Regions from separate parts of the Streptomyces sp. NPDC050439 genome, predicted to be linked through region 1. Evidence: riboswitches for the same ligand, from Rfam matches in the RefSeq annotation. Region 1 holds a riboswitch; each other region holds the start of a gene.
The links. Region 1 has a riboswitch for cobalamin ahead of AB0I66_RS31920 (ABC transporter substrate-binding protein). Riboswitches for the same ligand answer to the same signal wherever they lie in the genome.
Positions count from the first base shown of each region.

Region 2: it holds a riboswitch for cobalamin, as region 1 does, so the genes downstream of both, AB0I66_RS16175 (prenyltransferase/squalene oxidase repeat-containing protein) here and AB0I66_RS31920 (ABC transporter substrate-binding protein) in region 1, are expected to answer to the same signal.
Region 3: it holds a riboswitch for cobalamin, as region 1 does, so the genes downstream of both, AB0I66_RS15500 (ABC transporter substrate-binding protein) here and AB0I66_RS31920 (ABC transporter substrate-binding protein) in region 1, are expected to answer to the same signal.

Region 1 covers NZ_JBFAJT010000008.1:347,667-351,568, forward strand. Annotated here, with positions in the region: gene AB0I66_RS31915 (iron ABC transporter permease) at 1-755, opposite strand, end outside; gene AB0I66_RS31920 (ABC transporter substrate-binding protein) at 923-1,876, opposite strand; cobalamin riboswitch at 1,920-2,077, opposite strand; gene AB0I66_RS31925 (M67 family metallopeptidase) at 2,041-2,463, opposite strand; gene AB0I66_RS31930 (amino acid permease) at 2,546-3,902, opposite strand, start outside.
Region 2 covers NZ_JBFAJT010000003.1:694,487-698,388, reverse strand. Annotated here, with positions in the region: gene AB0I66_RS16185 (energy-coupling factor transporter transmembrane component T) at 1-236, opposite strand, end outside; gene AB0I66_RS16180 (SCO2322 family protein) at 244-882, opposite strand; gene AB0I66_RS16175 (prenyltransferase/squalene oxidase repeat-containing protein) at 912-2,129, opposite strand; cobalamin riboswitch at 2,253-2,382, opposite strand; gene AB0I66_RS16170 (MBL fold metallo-hydrolase) at 2,435-3,484, opposite strand; gene AB0I66_RS16165 (aldehyde dehydrogenase) at 3,680-3,902, shown strand, end outside.
Region 3 covers NZ_JBFAJT010000003.1:546,948-550,849, forward strand. Annotated here, with positions in the region: gene AB0I66_RS15490 (ABC transporter ATP-binding protein) at 1-105, opposite strand, end outside; gene AB0I66_RS15495 (iron chelate uptake ABC transporter family permease subunit) at 102-1,133, opposite strand; gene AB0I66_RS15500 (ABC transporter substrate-binding protein) at 1,130-2,182, opposite strand; cobalamin riboswitch at 2,248-2,434, opposite strand; gene AB0I66_RS15505 (VOC family protein) at 2,442-2,906, opposite strand; gene AB0I66_RS15510 (helix-turn-helix domain-containing protein) at 2,912-3,778, opposite strand.

The DNA of each region.
Region 1 (3,902 bases):
AGCACGCCGGTCAGGAGCGAGGCGAGGACGAAGACGGCGGCGCGGAAGCGGGCCGTGTCGAGGCCGAGGACGGTGGCGCCCTCCTCCCCCACCAGGAGGAGGTCCAGGGGCCTGGCGAGGGCGACGAGCAGTGCGGTGCCGAGGATGAGTGCGACGCCGGGCAGGGCGAGCATGTCCCAGCGGGCGCTGCCGAGGCCGCCGAGGGTCCAGTACAGGACTTCCTTGAGATGGTCGGCGCTGTCGGCGGTGATCAGGATGAGGCTGGTCAGGGCGGCCAGGACGTACGAGACGGCCACCCCCGCCAGGATCAGGCGGCCGGTGGCGAATCCGCCGCCGCCTGATCTTGCCAGCGTGTAGACGACGAGGAGCGAGAGCAGGGCTCCCGCGAAGGCCGCGGCCGGGATGGTGAGGGTGGTGGCCAGGCCCGCTCCCAGGCCGAAGACGCTGCCCAGGACGATGACGGCGACGGCTCCGGCGGAGGCGCCGGAGGAGACTCCGAGGAGGAAGGGGTCGGCCAGGGGGTTCCTCACCAGGGCCTGGAGGACGGTGCCTATGACGGCCAGTCCCGCGCCTACGGCTGCGCCGAGCAGGACCCGGGGGAGGCGGACGTCCAGCACGATGGTGCGGAACGGGGAGGGGTCGGCGCCGCCCCGCAGGATCTCCATGACCTCCGAGGCGGGTATCCGGACCGATCCCAGGGCCAGACCGGCGATGCTCGTCGCCACGAGGGCTGCGAGAAGCGTGGCCGTGACCATGGCGTAGCGCCGTCGTGGGTGCGGGTGGTGGTCCCTGGCGGGGCTCTCCCCGATCCCGCCCCTTCCCGAAACCGGGGCTCCGCCCCGGACCCCGGACTGGTTGCCGTCCATCACCGGCTCCGCCGAGTTCGTCCTCAAACGCCGGACGGGCTGGGTTCTGCTGCCCTTCACAGCTGGTCCGCCAGCTTCCCCACCGCTGCCGGGGCCCTTACCCCCGCCACCGCGTCCGACAGCGGGAGTACCGCGAAGCGCTTGTTCTTGATGGCGGGGACATCCGCCAGGACCGGGTCGTCCAGGAGGCGCTTCTTCTTCTGGGCCACCGTCGTGCCGCCGTAGTCGAGGATCACGATGGCCTCGGGCTTGCGGTCGACCACCGACTCCCAGGACGCGTCGCCGAAGGACTTGTCCAGGTCGGCGAAGACGTTGCGGCCGCCCGCCCGCTCGATGATGTCGTTGCCGATGCCCCGGCCGCCCGCCGTGAAGGCGGACTTGTCGCCGCTGTCGTAGACGAAGACCGGGACGGGCTTCTTCGACTTCGCCTCCGTCCGCGCCAGTTCGCGCTGTGCCGCGGTCACCCACTTCTCCGCCCGCGCCCGCACCCCGAACGTGCTGCCGACCTCGCGGACCTCCCTGTAGACGTCGTCCATCGACACCGGCTTCTTGGCGCAGCCCTCGACGTTCAGGCGGCTCTCTATGCCGGACTTGGCCAGGGCTTCGCGACTGCGGCCCTCGCCTGCCTGGAAGGCGCTCGTGTAGCCGCCGTAGACGAAGTCGGGGTTCGCGGCCAGGAGCTTTTCGTACGAGGGGTATTCCTTGGCGAGGACCGGGGTGTCCGCGTACGCCTTCGCGTACTTCGGCAGGACCTTGTCGTCCAGGTATGCCGTGCCCGCGATGCGGTCCTTCAGGCCCAGCTCCAGCATCACCTCCGTGACGTGCTGGTTCATCGTCACGGCGCGCTTGGGGGGTGCTTCGTACGTCGTCTTCACGCCGCAGTTCGTGACCGTGTACGGGAAGCCGGGGGCCTTGGACTCCGGCTTCGAGTCGGTGCCGTCGGAGGACGAGCACGCGGCGAGCGGGAGCAGCAGGGCCGCGGTCATGAGCACGCGTATGGGGCGGGGCATGGCTGAGCGCCTCCTCCAGGGGATTTCCGCGTCCCCTGCGTCGTGGGAGAAGAAGGCGGCAGGTCAGTTCCTGACTGCCCCACCCGCGAGGGGTGGGGTCACAGTGGCGGGACCGTGCCGGACTCGCACCGGCTTCCTGGGTCCTGCCGCCTCATAGGTGAGGCTCAGTATGCCTGGACGACCTTCACCTCTTCTTCGGTGACCTCGCCGTCCACGATCCGGTAGGAGCGGAACTGGAAGTCACCGGCGCCGTCGGTGTCGGCCGTGGAGACCAGGACGTAGTGGGCGCCCGGCTCGTTGGCGTACGTGATGTCGGTGCGCGAGGGGTAGGCCTCGGTCGCCGTGTGCGAGTGGTAGACGATCACCGGCTCCTCGTCGCGGTCGTCCATCTCGCGGTAGAGCTTGAGGAGGTCGCCCGAGTCGAACTCGTAGAACGTGGGCGAGCGTGCCGCGTTCAGCATCGGGATGAAGCGCTCGGGACGGCCGGTTCCCTCCGGGCCCGCGACCACACCGCAGGCCTCGTCGGGGTGGTCCTGGCGCGCGTGCGCGACGATCTGGTCGTGAAGGGCCTGGGTCAGGGTCAGCATGGCAGCCAGGATAAGCAGAAGGGCCGGCCCGTACCGAAGAGTGGTACGGACCGGCCCACATGCTGGGATCAGGTGCTGAGGACTACTTCGCCGCGTCCTGCGGCTCGGTCTTCCCGCCGACCTCGGACTGCGGGTCGCGCTTCTGCATGACCAGGTAGCCGATGCCCAGGATCAGGGCCCAGACCGGAGCCGCGTAGAGCGAGATCCGCGCGTCCTCGTCGATGCCCATCATGACGATGACCATCGCGATGAAGGCGAGCGCGAACCAGCTCGTGTACGGGGCGCCCGGGGCCCGGAAGGTGGACTGCGGCAGCTCGCCGCGGTCGGCCTTGCGGCGGTACTTGATCTGGCAGACCAGGATCATGATCCAGGCCCACATGCCGGAGATGGTCGCGAAGGAGACGACGTAGTTGAACGCCTCGCCCGGCCACTGGTAGTTGATCCAGACGCCGACCAGCATCAGGGCGGCGGAGAAGGTGGTGCCGACCAGCGGCAGGCCGTTCTTCGTCAGCTTGGTGAAGAACTTCGGGCCCTGGCCGTTGAGCGCGAGGTCGCGCAGCATGCGGCCGGTGGAGTACATGCCCGAGTTGCAGGAGGAGAGCGCGGCCGTCAGGACGACGAAGTTGACGATCGCGGCCCCGATGCCGAGGCCCATCTCCTGGAAGGCCGCCACGAACGGCGAGACGCCCGGCTGGAACGAGGTCCACGGCACGACCGACAGGATCATGACGAGCGCGCCGACGTAGAAGACGGCGATGCGCCACGGCACGGTGTTGATGGCCTTGGGCAGGACGGTCTTCGGGTCCTTGGACTCGCCCGCGGTGACGCCGACGAGCTCGACGGCGAGGAAGGCGAACATCACGATCTGCAGCGTCATCAGCGTGGAGCCGATGCCGTTCGGGAAGAACCCGCCCTGGTCCCACAGGTGGGAGACGGACGCGGTGTCACCGGCGTCGGAGAAGCCGATGGTGAGGATGCCGGCGCAGATGAGGATCATGCCGATGATCGCGGTGACCTTGACCATCGAGAACCAGAACTCGAGCTCGCCGAAGAGCTTCACCGAGATCAGGTTGGCGCCGTACAGGATGACCGTGAAGATCAGCGCGTACGCCCATTGCGGGATGGCGTCGTGTGTCCAGTACTGCATGTACTGGGCCGCTGCCGTTACTTCTGTGATGCCGGTGACGACCCAGAAGAGCCAGTACGTCCAGCCGGTCACGTACCCGAAGAACGGGCCGATGAATTCACGCGCGTACTCCGAGAAGGAGCCCGAGACCGCGCGGTACATGAGCAGCTCGCCCAGGGCGCGCATGATGAAGAAGATGACAAGGCCGGCGATGGCGTACGCCAGGATGAGGCTCGGACCGGCCTTGTGAATGGCCTTGCCCGCGCCGAGGAACAGGCCGGTGCCGATGGCACCGCCGATCGCGATCATCTGG
Region 2 (3,902 bases), on a different contig from region 1:
ACGAAGGCGCCGTACGACCGCGCCCACGGGGCCGATGTCCTGCGGGCCGCGACGACATAGCCGGCGACACCGATGAGGAGACCGATCAGCAGGGGGTTGGTGGTGCGCGACGCCGCGACGCCGAGCCCGAGCGCCCACACCCACCAGGCGCCGGGGTGCAGCGCGTTGCTCCGGTGCGCCGCGGGGGCCAGACGCCTCCGCAGCGCACCGGGAGCGGTGCTCGGTTGATCGGTCATCGTGTGGTCAGCCGCGTCGGCGGCGTGCCTGCCAGACGGCGGCCCCGCCGAGCAGGGCGACGGCGGCCACGCCCGCGATCAGACCGACGGAGGGGCCACCGGAGCCGCTGTCCTCGTCGCTCGCGGCCGGCTTCTTCTCCGTGCCGTCGGACTCGCCGTTGCCCGAGACCTGCTCGCCGCAGCCCGACTTCGGGTAGTCCGCGATGGCGCACAGCAGGGCGTTGCTGTCGTAGCGCAGGGGCTTGGCGACCGCGGCGAGCGCGTCCGCGCTGGTCGCGTCGTCCGCGATCTGCGCGCACGCCGTACGCGCCTTCGGCGGGCTCTCCCCGTCGGGGGCGTCGCCCGGCGTGCCGAAGTCGATGACCAGGGCGATCCGCTTGCGGTCGTCCTTGGCGGGGGTCTTGGCGCAGATCGTGTCGAAGTCCGCGGCGCCGCGCGGCTTCGCGGCGTCCTTCGAGTCGGCGGACACGGCGAACCGGAAGCCCTGGACGGCCCCGTCGTCGGGGCGCGCGGTGCTCGGCCCCTGGCTCGCGTAGGCCCACGTGGAACCGTCCCGGTCCCAGAAGGACCAGTAGCGATACCCGGCGGCCTGGGCGGGGGCGGCGGTGAGGACGCCGAGCAGGGCGGCAAGGAGCGCCCCCACCATCAGGCGCCCGCACCGCGCGCGACCCCGCGTCACAGCTGCTGCTTCTTCTTGTTGCCGCTGTAGAGGAACCCGATGCCGATGCCGGCGACCATGCCGACGCCGATGATCCACCAGATGCTCAGGCCGCCGTCGTCGCTGTCCTTCTTCTCGTCGGCGGCCTTCTCCGTCGCCTCCGGGGCGGGACCCTGCGCGTTGAGCTGCTTGACCAGGTCCGCGCCGCCGAAGTCACGCGGGTCCATGCCGGCGGCGTGGGCGGCGAAGATCAGCTGGGCGTAGGCGGCGGGGCCGGACTTCTCGGCCCACTGCGCGGAGTTCTTCGCCAGCCACTGGGCCGACTTCTCGGCCTGCTCCGGCTGACCGGCAGCGGCGAGCGCGAGCACGGAGTCGGCGGTGTTGCCGAGGTCGGGCATGTTCTTTGCGCCGGGCATCGACGACATCAGGTGGTCGTCGCCCTTGGCGAGGGTCTTCAGGAGGTAGCCCGTGCCGTTCGCCGCCGCCTGCTCGGCGGTGTCGGCCTTCGCGCACTTCGGGGCGGCTTCCTTCTTCTCGGCCGCGTCCACGACCAGGCCCTTGCCGTGGGCGCCGAGGACACCGGCCGCGGTGGCGTCGGCGTTCGGCGAGAGCTTGCCGGACTTGACGTCCGCGAGACCGAAGGCGCCGCCGTCCTTGCCACAGCTCATCGAGAGGGCGGGCAGCGCGCTGTACGCGGTCTTGCCGCTCTGCGACTTCACGCCCTCCGGCTTCTCGCCCGCCGCGACGAGCGCGCCGATCACGATGCCGGTGGAGTTGGCGTCCGAGTCCATGCCGGGGCTGTAGCCCCAGCCGCCGTCCTGGTTCTGCACGGACTTCAGCCAGTCGACGCTCTTGCCGACGGTCTTCTTCTGACCGCCGAGCGCGGCGAGCGCCTGCACGGCCGACGCCGTCGCGTTGCTGTCGAGCATCGTCTTGGAGTCGCAGGGCTCGCCCGCGTCGGGGCGGTAGGCGGCGTAGGCGCCGTTCGAGCACTGCTGCCCGGTGAGCCAGTCGACGGACTTCGCGGCGGGCTTCACACCGGCCGAGTCCTGGGCGAGCAGGGCGTACGACTGCCGGAACACCCCGTCGAACTTGGGGTCCGCGTCGCCGTAAAGACCCGAGGGCAGCTTGGCGGAGGGCGACGGGGACGCGGTGTCCGCGAAGGCGGCCGGGGCGGCGGCCGAACCGAACACGGCGACGGCGGCCAGGACCGCTGCGCTGCGGCGAACGTTCATGATGCGGCGGGTGCCTCTCCCTGCGGGGGAGCGGGGCAGCACGGGCGCGTGCGGGCACGGGCACCGGGCGGCTCCGGCTCCGTATACCTCGACGGTGCCGGTCATCGGCGGTTCCGATGACGCGAGCCGGTCACGTTCCATGCGGGGCGATCCGGCTCTCCGGCGGTCCTTGCGGGACCGTGGATCACGGCTGCGGGTCAGCGCCGGATTCGCACCGGCTTCCCCCCGTACGGGCATGATGACGACGGGGCCACTCTACCGGCCCGTAGGGGAGGCGCCCCGGGGTGGCCGCCCCCGGCGGGAGGTCACACCGCGCGGTACCGCACGGGATCGTTGCCCACCGCCTCGGCGCGCCCCAGCTTCACCAGGCGCCGCACATGGGCCTCGGCCTCGGAGACCGCGATGTTCCGCGAGCCGTAGCGGATCTGGGCCCAGGGGCGGTTCCACTCCATCTGCTCGGCGAGCTGCCAAGGGGTGAGGGGCTCGGCGAGGAGGGCGAGCAGATCCGTCAGGCGCTCCTCGTGGTGGGCCAGGATCTCCTGGACGCGGGCCGGGGCGTCGGTGAACGCGTACTGGTGGGCCGGGAGCACCTCGGCGACCCCCAGGCGGCCGATGCGCTCCAGGGAGTCGAGGTAGTCGCCGAGGGGATCCGTGACGGTCTCGTCGTCGGGGTCCTCGTACAGGCCGATGTGCGGGGTGATCCCGGGGAGCAGGTGGTCGCCGGAGAACAGGCGGCCGCGGCCCGGCAGCCGTGCCGGGTGCTCCTCCTCCAGGTGCAGGCAGACGTGGCCGGGGGTGTGGCCGGGGGTCCAGATCGCGCGAAGCCTGCGCCCCGGCAGTTCGAGGAGCTCGCCCGGGGTGATGTCGCGGTCGGGGAGCGCGGCGGCCAGGCCGGGCAGCCGGGGTGCGCGGCCCGCGTCACGGGCGGCGAGGAGAGGGGCCAGATGGTCGGCGGGGGCGCCCGCGGCCGTCAGCTTCTCCGCCATGTAGTCGAACCAGCGGGCGGGCGGCCCGGTCCGGGTGCGGCGTACGACCGAGGCGTCGGCCTCGTGCATCGCGATCCACGCGCCCGACGCCTCGCGGACCTTGGCCGAGAGGCCGTGGTGGTCGGGGTGGTGGTGGGTGATGACGACGCCGTGCACCGCGTCGGCGGACGTGCCGCAGGCGGCGAGGCCTTCGGCGAGTGCGTCCCAGGAGGTGGGGTCGTCCCAGCCCGTGTCGATGAGTACGGGGCCGGCGTCCGTGTCCAGGAGGTGGACGAGGGTAAAGCCCAGCGGATTGTCGGGGATGGGGACCTTGATGCTCCATACGCCCCCGCCGTGCTCGGTCACCTGCGGTTCGGTCACCTGCGTCATCGGGCGCCCTCTTCTTCTCTCGTTCGTCGCTCGACCGTAACTAGAACTGGTTCCAATGATCGCCTAAGTCGACCGTTTCAACAGGCTACTTGAGCCTTGCCCTCCGTGGACTAGTGGAACTAGAACTGGTATCAGTTCTGAAACAGTGTCAGAAAGCGTGCCGCGCAGGCGGAATCCCGCAGGAGGCAGTCAGCCATGACCGAGCTCGTGGAACACGGACAGCTGTTCATCGGCGGGGAGTTGGTGGATCCCCACGGCAAGGACGTCATCGAGGTGGTCTCGCCGCACACCGGCCAGGTCTTCGCGCGGGTGCCGCACGCCGCGCCCGCCGACGTCGACCGGGCCGTCGCCACCGCGCGCAAGGCGTTCGACGAGGGCCCCTGGCCCCGGATGACCCTCGACGAGCGGATCGAGGTCA
Region 3 (3,902 bases), on a different contig from region 1:
GGCTCCGGGGGACGGGGCCAGGGTCACTCCGTCGATGATGAGCCGGCCGCCTGCCTCTCGGGCCACGCGGTCAGCCCGTAGGCCTGAGTCGTTGTGCGGGGTCATGTCGTCTTCCTCGTGCGGTAGAGGACCAGGACGAACGCCGGGACGCCGATCAGGGACGTCACCACCCCCACGGGGACCTCCTGGGGGTCGAGGACCGTGCGGGCCAGCGTGTCCACCCACACCAGGAACACCGCGCCCGCGAGCGCCGTGACCGGGAGCAGGCGTGCGTGCCCGGCGCCGACCAGGGCGCGGGCCGCGTGCGGCAGGACCAGGCCCACGAAGCCGATGGCGCCCGCGCTGCTGACCAGCGCCGCCGTGAGCAGGGCCGTCACGGAAAGCAACAGCAGGCGGACCCGGGCCACATGGACGCCCAGTGTCGCCGCCGCGTCCTGGCCGAACGCGAACGCGTCCAGCGTGCGGGCCTGAGTCAGGCAGACGGCGAGGGACGCGAAGAGCACCGCCGCGCACAGCGAGACGTCCGTCCAGCCCACCCCGCTCAGCGAGCCGAGCAGCCAGAACAGGACACTCCGCGTCGTCTCCGCGTCGCCCGAGGTCAGGATCACGAACGAGGTGATCGAGGAGAAGAGCTGCATGGCCGCGACCCCGGAGAGCACCACCCTGTCGGCGCTTCCGCCCAGGCTGTGGCTGAGCAGCAGCACCAGCGCGAAGGAGACGACTGCCCCGACGAAGGCCCCCGCCGACACCGACACCACTCCCCCGCCGACCCCCAGGACGACGATCGCGACCGCGCCCGTGGACGCCCCCGAGGAGACGCCGAGCACGAAGGGATCGGCGAGCGGGTTGCGCAGCAGGGACTGGAGGACGGTTCCGCAGACCGCGAGGCCCGCGCCGCAGACCGCCGCGAGGAGCGTGCGCGGCATGCGCAGATTCCAGACGATGCCGTCCCGGATGGGCGTCAGCGTCGCCTCGCCCCAGCCGAGGTGCGCGGCGACCGCCGACCACACGTCGGGTACGGAGATGTCCGCGGGGCCGATGGTGACGGCCACCGCCACGGAGAGGGCGAGGGCGGCGACGCCCGCCGTCCAGAGCAGGACGGAACGTATGCCGCCCGCGGCGGCCGCCTTCACTTGTCGAGGCCGAACTCGCGCAAGGCGCCGGCGACTTGTTCGATGCCGTCCACCGTGCGGATGGTGGGGTTCATGGCCTGGCCGCTCAGCAGCACGTACCGCTTCTTCTTCACGGCGGTCAGGTTCTTGGTGACGGGGTTGGACTCCAGGAACTCGATCTTCTTCTTCGCGCTCTCGGCCGTCTGCGACTTGCGGGTGAGGTCGCCGATGACCAGGACGTCCGGGTCGCGGTCGGCCACCGTCTCCCAGTTGATCTGGGGCCACTCGTCGCGGGTGTCGTCGAAGACGTTCCGCACGCCGAGTTCGCGGGTGATGATGCCCGGCGCCCCGCAGCAGCCCGCCATGTAGGGCGCGTCGGAGTTGGCGAACCAGTAGAGGAGCGACGTGTCGGACGCCTTGCTGTCCTTGATCGTCTTCGTGGCTTTCGCCACCCGGCCCTTGAGGTCCGCGATCAGGCGTTCGCCGCGCTTCTCGACCCCGAACGCCTTGGCCAGGTCACGCACTTCGCCGTAGACGGTGTCCATGGTCAGCGTCTTGACGCGGCTGCCGTCTCCGTCGCCGCTGTTGTCCTTGCCCGCGCAGTCGGAGGGCGAGACGTAGGCGGGTACGCCGAGTTCGGCGAACTTGGCGCGGTCGGCGACGCCGCCCTTGCTGACCGTCGCCACGAAGGAGGCGGTGACGAAGTCCGGCTCCTTGGCGAGGACCTTCTCGAAGGAGGGGTAGCTGTCGGCGAGCCGGTCGACCTTGGCGTTGTCCTTCTCCAGGCCCTTGAGCACCGGGTCCGTCCACGTTCCGGTGCCGGCCATGCGGTCCGCGAGGCCGAGGGAGAGCAGGATCTCCGTGGAACCCTGGTCGAGGGAGACCGCTCGCTGCGGCGGCGCCTTGATCTCCGCCTTCTTGCCGCAGGAGGTGAGGGTCAGCGGGTAGCCGGCGGCCTTGTCGTCCGTGGTGGAGGTGGTCGCGGAGCCGCCTCCGCACGAGGTCAGGGTGACGGCCAAGGCCGTGGCGAGAAGAACAGACGTACGTACACGACGGGCAATGGAGGACACGAGATCCCTTGAGTCTCACGGCTCATACGCGGAGCCTGGCCTGCTTCGTCACCTCCGCCGCCCGGTGTGCGGACGAAGGTGCCAGCAGGTCTTCGGACTCGGGGATCGGCCGGGCGGGGCGCCTTCCCAGGCGTCCATGGACGCCCAGTGGCCGTGGCCCCGCCCGTTCCCCCTCACCGCTGCGCGTCAGTTCCGGATTCGCACCGGATTCCCTGGCCCTGGTGTGGGTTGACTGGCGTGCGCAAGCTATCACGCGAGGTCAGGACGGCTGCTGGGGCCTCGGTGCGCCGCGGTAGGTGCCGAAGGACCATTTGTTGCCCTCGGGGTCGGCGATCGCGAACTCCCGGCTTCCGTACGGCTGGTCCTCGATCTCGCGGATGATCTCGACGCCCGCGGTGCCGAGCCGCTGGTAGAGGTCGTCCACGCGGTCGGTGACGACGTACGCGCCGAAGGTGCCGGGCTTCAGGCACCAGGCCTGGGACTTCTCGTCGTACGAGCCGAGCATGATCGCGCCGCCTTCGGGCCAGTCGAGCTCGGCGTGGGCCACGCGGCCGCCGTCCTCGTAGACGGCGGTGCGCAGGAAGCCGACCGTGCCGACCAGGAAGTCGATCAGTGCGGGGGCGTCGTGCGCCTGGAGTGTCGGCCAGACGGCGGGGGCGCGCCCTTCAGGACTTGGGGCTGAGGCGGACTGGGGCTGCTGGTTCTGCTTCTCGGTCGTGTTCATGAGTCCTACTCTTCGCCCCCGCCATGGCTCCCGGCTTGGATATTCCGGCACTCTTCGGCCAGCCAGGCGCTGGGGCTGGCGCCGGTGTACTGCCGGAAGTCCCGCACCAGGTGGGAGTGGTCGTAGTACCCGCAGTCCGCGGCGACGCGGGCCAGGTCGGGGGCCGCGCCCGCCGCGACGGGGCGTACGACGGCGTTCCGTGCGCGCTGGAAGCGCATCAGGCGCCCGGCCTGCTTGGGGCTCAGGCCCGTCTCGGCGCGGAAGAGGGTGGTGAGGCGGCGTTCGCTGAGCGCGACGTGCCGGGAGAGCCCGCGCAGGGTGCCCACGCCCTGGTGCCGGGCCAGCCAGGCCCATGCCTCGCCGACCTCGGGCCGTACGGAGCCGGCGGAGGTGGCGGCGGCCGCACGCTGCCTCAGGTAGGCGGAGAGGGAGGCGAACCGCTCCTCCCAGCCGTCCTGCTCGCACAGCAGCTCCCGCAGCTCGGCGGCGCGGCGCCCCATCACCTCCGCGCCGGGCGTCACCAGCTCACCGGCGAGTTCCGCCGCCGGTACGCCGAACAGGGCGCGGGCGGCCAGCGGGTGCACGGCGAGCTGGATGCCCGCCTCGTGCTCGGGCCGTACGACGTACGCCGGGGACTGGTGGAGGCCGCCGAGGACGATGTCGGTGCCGATGGCGCCGCGGGTTCCGGCCTGCTCGGGGGTGGCGCCGGTGACGACGGGGCCGTCCAGCGAGAAGATCAGCGTCAGGTACGGGGACGGCAGGCCGCGGTGCAGACCCGGCCGCTCGCCCCGTGTGCGGTAGCCGACGGCGGACACCACCATGCCGTCGAGCCGCGGGGCGGCCCGCACGAACTCCCGGGAGACGGTCTCCATGTCTTCCAGTATGCGATGAGCGCCGCCATGGAGCAGGCCCGAAAGCGCGGTGGGCGTCCGTCTCCCCTACCCGCGCACGGCGGTCCCATGCCCGTTCCGTCCGGTGATGTCGATCATGGGAATC